Regions from separate parts of the Paraburkholderia sp. SARCC-3016 genome, predicted to be linked through region 1. Evidence: riboswitches for the same ligand, from Rfam matches in the RefSeq annotation. Region 1 holds a riboswitch; the other holds the start of a gene.
The links. Region 1 has a riboswitch for cobalamin ahead of QYH69_RS03545 (CbtB-domain containing protein). Riboswitches for the same ligand answer to the same signal wherever they lie in the genome.
Positions count from the first base shown of each region.

Region 2: linked by a shared signal. The riboswitch ahead of QYH69_RS17015 (cobalamin biosynthesis protein) and the one ahead of QYH69_RS03545 (CbtB-domain containing protein) in region 1 are both predicted to bind cobalamin.

Region 1 covers NZ_JAVHZD010000002.1:257,923-262,333, reverse strand. The annotation lists gene nirB (nitrite reductase large subunit NirB) at 1-39, opposite strand, end outside; gene QYH69_RS03555 (dienelactone hydrolase family protein) at 515-1,747, shown strand; gene QYH69_RS03550 (histidine phosphatase family protein) at 1,872-2,495, opposite strand; cobalamin riboswitch at 2,546-2,691, shown strand; gene QYH69_RS03545 (CbtB-domain containing protein) at 2,730-2,957, shown strand; gene QYH69_RS03540 (CbtA family protein) at 2,972-3,715, shown strand; gene QYH69_RS03535 (LysR family transcriptional regulator) at 3,746-4,411, opposite strand, start outside.
Region 2 covers NZ_JAVHZD010000015.1:165,860-170,270, reverse strand. The annotation lists gene bluB (5,6-dimethylbenzimidazole synthase) at 1-297, opposite strand, end outside; gene QYH69_RS17025 (cobyrinate a,c-diamide synthase) at 281-1,627, opposite strand; gene cobO (cob(I)yrinic acid a,c-diamide adenosyltransferase) at 1,631-2,233, opposite strand; gene QYH69_RS17015 (cobalamin biosynthesis protein) at 2,230-2,694, opposite strand; cobalamin riboswitch at 2,940-3,182, opposite strand; cobalamin riboswitch at 3,316-3,613, shown strand; gene cobW (cobalamin biosynthesis protein CobW) at 3,706-4,411, shown strand, end outside.

The DNA.
Region 1 (4,411 bases):
CATGCCGTTGCCGATGACGACGAGTCGGGGTTTGCTCATGATGTCCGTTCTGCCGAGGTATCGCGCAGCGGGCGGCGAAACCCGATGCAGCGCACGTCGAACGCCATTGCCCGACTGTTGTCTGCCGAAACCCCGCCTCATGCGTTGCTCTGTTGCGGGGCTTGCGGCCATGTCTTGCGCGGACCGTTTTCGCCGATGGCGAACGGTGGCTCCGCTTGCGCCGCCCGCGTCTTTGCAGGCAGCCGAGCGTTTTAAGCAACGGTCGTGCCATTGAGCAGCAAAGTGGCAAATCCTTGTCGGACAAGGCACTCGCGTATTCGTCACGATGTTTGTATTGCACCGCAGCAGTGCGCGAACTCGGCGATGCACTGAATTAGCGCGAGAGCGCGCCGATGCGATGCCCGAACGTTTTTTGCTTTCTGACTGATGACGGCTGGAATAAGTGACCTGTCTGCGCGTTCTTGATACGACGGGCTCTCACGCCTGACAGACCGGTGTGACAACAAGATGGACGATGGACGATTTGATTGAAATTGCCGCGAGCCATGGCCGGAGTTTCACTGGCTATCTCGCATTGCCCGCGCATAGACCGGCGCCGGGGCTCGTGCTGCTGCACGACAACTATGGCATCGACGAGCCCATCAAAACGATGGCGCGGCGTTATGCCGAAGAAGGTTACGTGGTCGTCGTGCCCGATCTTTACTGGCGGCTCTCGCCGCGCAAGTCGTTCGACCGTTACGGCGGCGACGCCGCGCTCGCCCGCGAACATAACCGGCTTCTCGAGATCGATCACGCGATCGACGACATCAATTCGACCTTCGAAGCATTGCGCGAACATCCGGCGCAGGACGGCAAGGTCGGCGTGCTCGGCTTTGGACCGGGCGGCACGCTCGCGGTGCTCGCGGCGGCGCATACCGATGTCGACTGTGCGGTCGGCTTCTGCGGCGCGGCGCTCGAAGCTCACCTGGGCGAGGCCCGCCGTCTGCGCTGCCCGGTGGTGCTGCATCTGTCAGGGCGTATTTCGTCGGCGCACGACGTGCTCGTGCGCGGCAAGATTCGCGCGGCGTTCGAGTACAAGCCGGGGGTCACGGTCCATGAATACGACTGCGGCGAGTCGTTCACCGTGCCCGGCCCCGACTTCGACCGTCCGTCGGCGGCGTTGTCGTATTCGCGTTCGTTGTCGCTGCTCAAGAAGACGATGGGGCCGATCTATGCCATCGAACGCGTGTGGAAGCGGCACTCGTATCACAAGTACGTCACGCGCGACGCCGAGGCCGTGATGGCGACGATGGTCGACGATCCCTACTTCAACGACGTGCCGACGATGACCGGAGGCATCGGCCACGAATCGCTCAAGCGCTTCTATATCGAAGAGTTCATGCATTCGTTTCCACCCGACGCGCAGCATGTGCCGGTCTCGTTTACCGTCGGCCTCGACCGGATCGTCGACGAATTCGTGTTTCGTTGTACGCACACGTGCGAGATGCACTGGATGCTGCCCGGCGTCGCACCGACGGGCAAATACTTCGAAGTCGCGATGGTCGCGGTGATCTGCTTTCGCGGCGACAAGATAGACAACCTGCATGTGTATTGGGATCAGGCGACCGTGCTCGCGCAGATCGGCATGCTCGATGCCGAGGGTCTGCCGGTGGTTGGCATCCAGTCGGCGCGCAAGGTGCTCGATATTGCGCGGCCAGGCGATTCGCTGATGCCGCGAATGAGCGGCGGAGACGATAAGTCGGGTTGAAGCGGTTTTTCCGCGATGCGCCAGCGGCCGGCTTGCGAGCTGGTGCGCGACGATACCGGCGCGCCGTCTGAAGCGACATTGACGGAATCGCCTGCCGGCCGTTTTGAACAAGGCGCAGTGCGTGTCAGGCGGTGGTTTGCGGTATGGGTGCGGATTCGCCTGGCGCATGAGGCCACCAGGTCCAGCCGCGCTTCGAACTGCGCAGCCCGATCGTTGTGAGCGGCGCAATTTCGATTTGCGTGAATGCGGCGGGCGGCGCGTGCAGCACATGGATGAGCGCCGCGCGCAGCACGGCCGCATGTGTAATGGCGACGACCGTGCGGCCGCTCCGGTCATTCCCCGCTAGCGCGTCGAGCCATGCGCCGACGCGTGCCAGAACCGCTTCGAACGATTCGCCGCGCGGCGGCGCTGCAGCAGGATCGCGCAGCCACGCTTCCAGTGCCTGCGGCGCCTGCGTCGCGATATCGGCGACGCGCATGCGTTGCCATTCGCCGTAGTCGGTATCGGCAAGCTCGGTGGCAACGGCGGCATCGAAGCCGAGCGCACGGGCCGTGTCGCGCGCGCACGCTGCAGGACTGGTCAGCACGCGCACTTCGTCCACGCCGCCGAATGCGAAGCGCGGACGCTGGGCGAAGGCGTTCGCTTCGGCGAGACCGCGCGCATCGAGCGGCTCGTTCGCGTCCGCGAACGTCGCGCTGCGTTGTGCCGCGGTCGACGCGTGGCTGATCAACCAGAGACGTGTCTGCATGTCGTTCCATGTGCATGCGCAGGGTGTGCTGTTTTGCGCGGCCCGCGAAAAGCTTTCGGGGGTCGCACAGTTTAGCGCGTAGAATAAGCGCTACTCGAAGCGCGGAAGCCGGTGCAAGTCCGGCGCGGTCGCGCCACTGTAATCGGCCACATCGTTGGTCCGGAAGTCAGACCCAGCTTCGTGCCTTTTCTGCAATCGTCTATCGGGGCGCGTAACCCCAGGGAGATATCCGTCATGTCCGACGCAGTTTTCAAGCCGCTCGACGCACTCGAACCCGCCGCCGCGCCCACGCCCATTCCGCTGCGCGAACTATTGCCGTGGGTTGTCTTCGGTGGCCTGCTGCTGTTGCTTGCACTCTATTTCGTCGGCGCGGAAGAGGGCGCGACATCGCTGATCCCCGGCATGTACGTGCACGAATTCGTTCACGACGGCCGCCATCTGCTCGGCTTCCCCTGCCACTGACGCAGGAGCGAACCATGGTAGGTAAATTGCTGGTGCGCGGGATGCTCGCGGGCATCGCCGCGGGCTTGCTCACGTTCGGTCTGGCACGCGTGGTCGGTGAGCCGCAGGTCGATCAGGCCATTTCATTCGAAGAAAAAGCCGACGCGGCGAAGGGCGAAGCACGGGAGCCCGAACTCGTAAGCCGCGGCACGCAGGCAGGGCTCGGTCTCTTCACCGGTGTGGTCGTGTATGGGGCCGCAGTGGGCGGACTCTTTGCGCTGACCTTCGCGTATTTTTACGGCCGCGCCAAAAAGCTCAGTGTGCGCGAATTGTCCGCATGGCTTGCGCTCGGCGCATTCATGGCGATTGCGATCGTGCCGGCGCTCAAGTATCCGCCGAACCCGCCGTCGGTCGGTGACCCGCAGACAATCGGCTATCGCACCGGGTTGTACTTCCTGATGATCGTCATTTCGCTGACCGCGCTCGTGTTTTCGATGAAGGTGCGGCGTCGCGCGATTGCACGCTTCGGCGTATGGAACGGGTCGATTCTCGCGGGGCTCGTATTCATTGCGATCATCGCGGCCGTGCAAGCCGGTTTGCCGGAAATCAACGAGGTGCCGGCCGCGTTTCCGGCGGTCGTGCTGTGGAAGTTCCGTGTTACCGCACTCGGCATGCAGGCCGTGTTGTGGACGGCGCTCGGCTTGCTGTTCGGCGCATTCGCCGAACGCTTGCAGCGCCTGTCGCGCGCCGCTCGGCCGGAGCGGCGCCTCGCGGGTTGAACGGCGGGTCAGGTTAAAGCATAGAGCACGCTAGCTCGCGTCTGCGGCCTGCACGGCAAACGCGTGCGGGCCGTTTCTGTCCGGCCCCTGTTCGACCAGTTCGAGAAACCGCGCAAGACAGGGGTTCCGGTTCGTCGACAGCCACACGAGCACCTGAGAGATCGACGGTGCCTGCGCGAGCGGTTTGAACACCACCCCCGCCAGTTGCGCCCGTTGCATCGACGCGGGCACGAGCGCGACTCCGGCCCCCTCATCGACAAGACTCAGGACTGTCTGCTGCAAACGCACTTCGAAGCGCACGTCGGGCTCGAAGCCGCCCGTGCGGCAATGCTCGACGATGGTCGTATGCAACCCTTCGCCGACTTCGCGCGCGGCGATGACGAATGGCTCATGCGCAAGCTGTGCAATCGACACCCGCCTCGCGCGGGCGAGCCGATGCCGGCGCGGCAGCGCGACGCACAGCGGTTCGGTCAGCACGGTGCGTGCGGCAAGCCCGTGCGGCGGCGCGCCCGACAGCATGATCGCCGCATCGAGTTGCCCGTCGAGCACCTGCGGCGCGAGATCGTTCGAGACGATTTCCCGCAGATTCAGCGTGACATCCGGAAAAGCCGCGCCGTAACGGCGTGCGTAAGTAGGCAACACACTGTAAGCCGCGCACATCGTAAATCCGATCGACAGTTCGCCACGCTCGCCGAG
Region 2 (4,411 bases), on a different contig from region 1:
CATGCCTTCCACCTTCAGCTTCATGAATTCGTCGCGCCGCTTGCCGAGCGCGTCGGCGGTCAGGAGCCGCTCGCGTTCGACCGCGTCTTGCAGCGCGGTGCGCAGCGCCGCATCGGTGATGCGCGCGATGCGCCACGGCTGCATGTAGCCGACGCTCGGCGCGTGATGCGCGGCGTCGAGCAGGCGTTGCAGCACCGCGGGGTCGACGGGGCCGCGCACGAAGTGGCGCATGTCGCGGCGTTCGTAAATGGCGCGGTAGACCGCCGCGCGATCGGCGTCGTTAAAACGCGTTGCCATGGAATAGTGCCGCGGTGAAGGCCGGATTCGACGGCCAGTAGCTGTGCATATAGGTTGCGACGATCGGGCCCGAGCGGTAGACCGCTTCGCCGGCCGCGTCCGACTGCGGACGCGTCGCATGCAGCACGGGCGTGAGCGGTGTGCTCACGTGCGAGTAGTGGAACGTGTGACCGGTCATCGTGCCGAGCGGGCCGTCGAGCTGCTGCATGCCGAGCGCCGTGAAGCGCGTGCGCATCTGCACGTGGCCGGGCAGCACGCCCAGCATCGGCGTCGTCGTGCCGTCGGCGTTCGTCAGGCTTTCGAGCAGGTACAGCATGCCGCCGCATTCGGCGAATACCGGTTTGCCGGCGGCTGCATGCGCACGCACCGAGTCGGCCGCGCGCGCATTGCGCGCGAGCGTGGCCGCATGCAATTCGGGGTAGCCGCCGGGCAGATAGAGCGCAGTGGCGGTGTCGGGCGCCGGTTCGTCGGCAAGCGGCGAAAAGAAGCTGACGCGCGCGCCGAGCGTGTCGAGCAACGCGAGGTTCGCCGGGTAGATGAACGAGAACGCGGCGTCGCGCGCGACGGCAATGTGGGCGCCTTCGAGCAGGCGCGGCAGCGGTCCGGGTCGCGCGCCGCTGTCGGGCCGCAGCGGATCCGATGCCGACACCGGCGCTTGCGTTGGCCCGAACTGCACGACGGGCGGCAACCCGGCGAGCGGCGTGCAGGCGAGCGCATCGGCGGCTTTATCGAGCCGCTTGTCGAGGTCGGCGATTTCCGCGGCCTGATGCAAGCCAAGATGCCGGTCCGGCAACTCGATGTCCGCGGCGCTTGCGATCGAGCCCATCCATTCGAGGCCGGGCGGCAGCGCTGCTTCGAGCATCTGCGCATGCCGCGGCGACCCGACGCGATTCGCGAACACGCCGCGCATGGGCACGTCGTCGCGGTAGTGCGCGAGTCCGAACGCGACGGCGCCGAACGTCTGCGCCATTGCCTGAGCCGAGATCACGGCCACCACGGGCACGCCGAACGCAGCCGCCAGATCCGCGCTGCTCGGCGTGCCGTCGTACAGGCCCATCACCCCTTCGATCAGAATCAGGTCCGCTTGCGCGGCGGCCTGCGCGAGCAGTTCGCGGCACGCGGACTCGCCGACCATCCACAAGTCGAGCGACAGCACGGGCGCGCCGCTCGCGCGCTCGAGAATCATCGGATCGAGAAAGTCGGGGCCGGTCTTGAACACGCGCACGCGGCGCCCTTGCCGGCGATGATGGCGCGCCAGCGCGGCCGTGATCGTCGTCTTGCCCTGGCCGGAGGCAGGTGCGCTGATAAAGAGCGCGGGGCACTGCGCCATCGTTCAGAACTCCACGCCGCGCTGCGCCTTCACGTGCTGCTCGCGATACGGATGCTTGATCGCGCGCATCTCGGTGACGAGATCGGCCGCCTCGACGAGCGCATCGGGCGCATGCCGTCCCGTGACGACCACATGCAGCATCTCGGGCCGCGCGGCGAGCACGCCCAGTACTTCGTCGAGCGGCAGATAGTCGTACTTGAGCACCGTGTTCAGCTCGTCGAGGATCACCATCTGATAGTCGCCGCTTTCGATCATTCGTCTGGCTTCGGTCCAGCCTTTGCGTGCGGTGGCGATATCGGCGTCGCGGTTCTGCGTATTCCACGTGTAGCCGTCGCCCATTGTGATGAACTCGCAGTTCGGCAGGCTGCCGAGGAAGTCGCGCTCGGACGTATGCAACGCGCCCTTGATGAACTGCACGACGCCAAGGCGCATGCCGTGACCGAGCACGCGCACGGCCATGCCGAACGCCGCCGTGCTCTTGCCTTTACCGGTGCCGGTATTGACGATCAGCAGACCCTTTTCGATGGTCGCTTCCGCCTGTTTCTTCTCATGGCCTTCGCGACGGCGCTGGGTCATGCGCTGATGCGATTCGGGATCGGTTTTCATTGAGCGTCCTGATGGTGTTGTCGATGCCGGGTTCGTTCGTGGAACGTTGCATGCGCAACGGAATCGATCATGGCGATGGCGACGGTCACGCCGCCTTCGAATACGCGCTTCGGCGCAATGAGCCGCCCTTGCGGGGCGGCGAGCAGGGCGCACGGTTCGCACACGCCGTCGACGCCGACGTGCGCGCGCACGGCAGGCGAGGGCGCCGAGGTCTGCCCCATGGAAAGCGAGGGTCCGTGCGCAATCTGCTCGCGCGAAAAGGCGTGCAGCGGCAGCGCATGACGCGCGCAGAAACCGGCGATGCCGGCTTCGTGAGCCTTGATGTCGACCGTCGCGACCGCGCGGACGTCGTCGATGGCATGCGGGCCCAGCGCGCCGCGCACGGCCGCATCGATCTGTTCCACGCTCGCGCCGCGCTTGCAGCCAATGCCGACGACGAGCCGTTTCTGCGGCGCAGTCATCGCGTGCCGCCGGCAAGCGTTGGACAACAAAGCGCGAGAAAAAGCGCGCGCAGATTGGCGGCGCGAGGTGCGGTCGTACAAGGAGCCGCGCCGGCAAGCGCGTAATGAAGACGTGTCATGCAATGCCACATAGCGTGCACGGCGGCGAGCGTTTGCAAAGCGTTTGCGAAGCCGTTGCAAGCGGTTGCGCCATGCGTGGGCGCCCGTATCCGTCCCCCGCGGAACCGGCGACTGGCGACCGTGACGTTCGCCCCCTTGCATCCGGCCGGTATCCGGGCTGACGGCCTCATGTGCTTCGCCTTCCCATCGGCGGATCGCCGACAGTGGCATCGAAGCGCATGCGCGGACATCCAGTCCGCAGGCCGCTTACCGTTGGCGGGGACAGCACAGGTTGGGCGCGTGCAGCATGCAACCGCGCATCCCTGTTTCCCGTTTAACCGCATGTGAGCACTAGGCGCATATGCGGCACCGGACGCGCGCATACGATAGCACATGAACGCCTGGCCGCCGGCCAAGGGGCGCAATGGCGCATTGGCATGCCTGGCCGATCGCTGCGCCCGGGCGCGAAAACCCGAGGCTCGATTATCGGTTCGTTTCTTGACGCCTCCCCGCACCGCGCCTACACTCGCAGCCACTTCTGGTGCTCGCGCGCGCCGTCCGGCGTGTGCAGTTAAACGGGAAACAGCGGGCCTGAACCTGTCGAACGCGGCTGCCGCGTAGCGGCTTCAGGTCAACCTGTGCTGCCCCCGCAACGGAAGGCGAGCGCATCGCGGTTGCCGCGGTGCAGAGCCGGCTTCGAGGTTCGCGCGCAAGGCCGCGCGGGCAGAAAAACCACTGCGCGAGAAACTGTTCACTCGCGTGGGAAGGTGAAGCGGCGCTCTCGCCAGCCCGGATACCGGCCGGAAGACCAGGGTTGACGCCGCGGGGTTGCGGCGTTCCGTCCACTTCTTCGCGTGCTCGATGTCGCTCCTTGTGTCGTACGTCGAGCCGTGTTCACATCGCAAAGTCGCCATGCAAACCCAGATGCGCAAAATTCCTGTGACGATCGTCACGGGCTTTCTCGGCAGCGGCAAAACCACGCTGCTGCGCCATATTCTTCAGCACGCCGGCGGACTGCGGGCCGCCGTGATCGTCAACGAGTTCGGCGAACTCGGCATCGACGGCGAAATCTTCAAAGGATGCGGCATCGGCTGCGACGACGAAGGCCGCGAAACCGAGGGCCAGCTGTACGAACTCGCGAACGGCTGTCTGTGCTGCACCGTGCAGGAAGAATTCTTTCCCGTCATGGAAAAGCTCGTCGAGCGCCGCGACCAGATCGACCACGTGCTGATCGAAACGTCGGGCCTCGCGCTGCCGAAGCCGCTCGTGCAGGCGTTCAACTGGCCGTCGATCAGGAATAGCTTCACCGTCGATGCGGTGGTGACCGTCGTCGACGGCCCGGCCGTTGCGAGCGGCCAGTTCGCCGAAAATCCGCTCGCCGTCGATGCGCAGCGCAAAGCCGATCCGAATCTCGATCACGAGTCGCCGCTGCATGAGCTGTTCGAAGACCAGTTGTGCGCGGCGGACCTCGTCATTCTGAACAAAACCGATCTGCTCGACGACGCGCGAGCGCAAGCGGTCGAAGCGACCATTCGCGAAGAGATTCCGGCGCAGGTCAAAGTGGTGCGCGCGCAGAACGGTCAGCTCGATCTGCATGCGCTGCTCGGGCTCGAGTCCG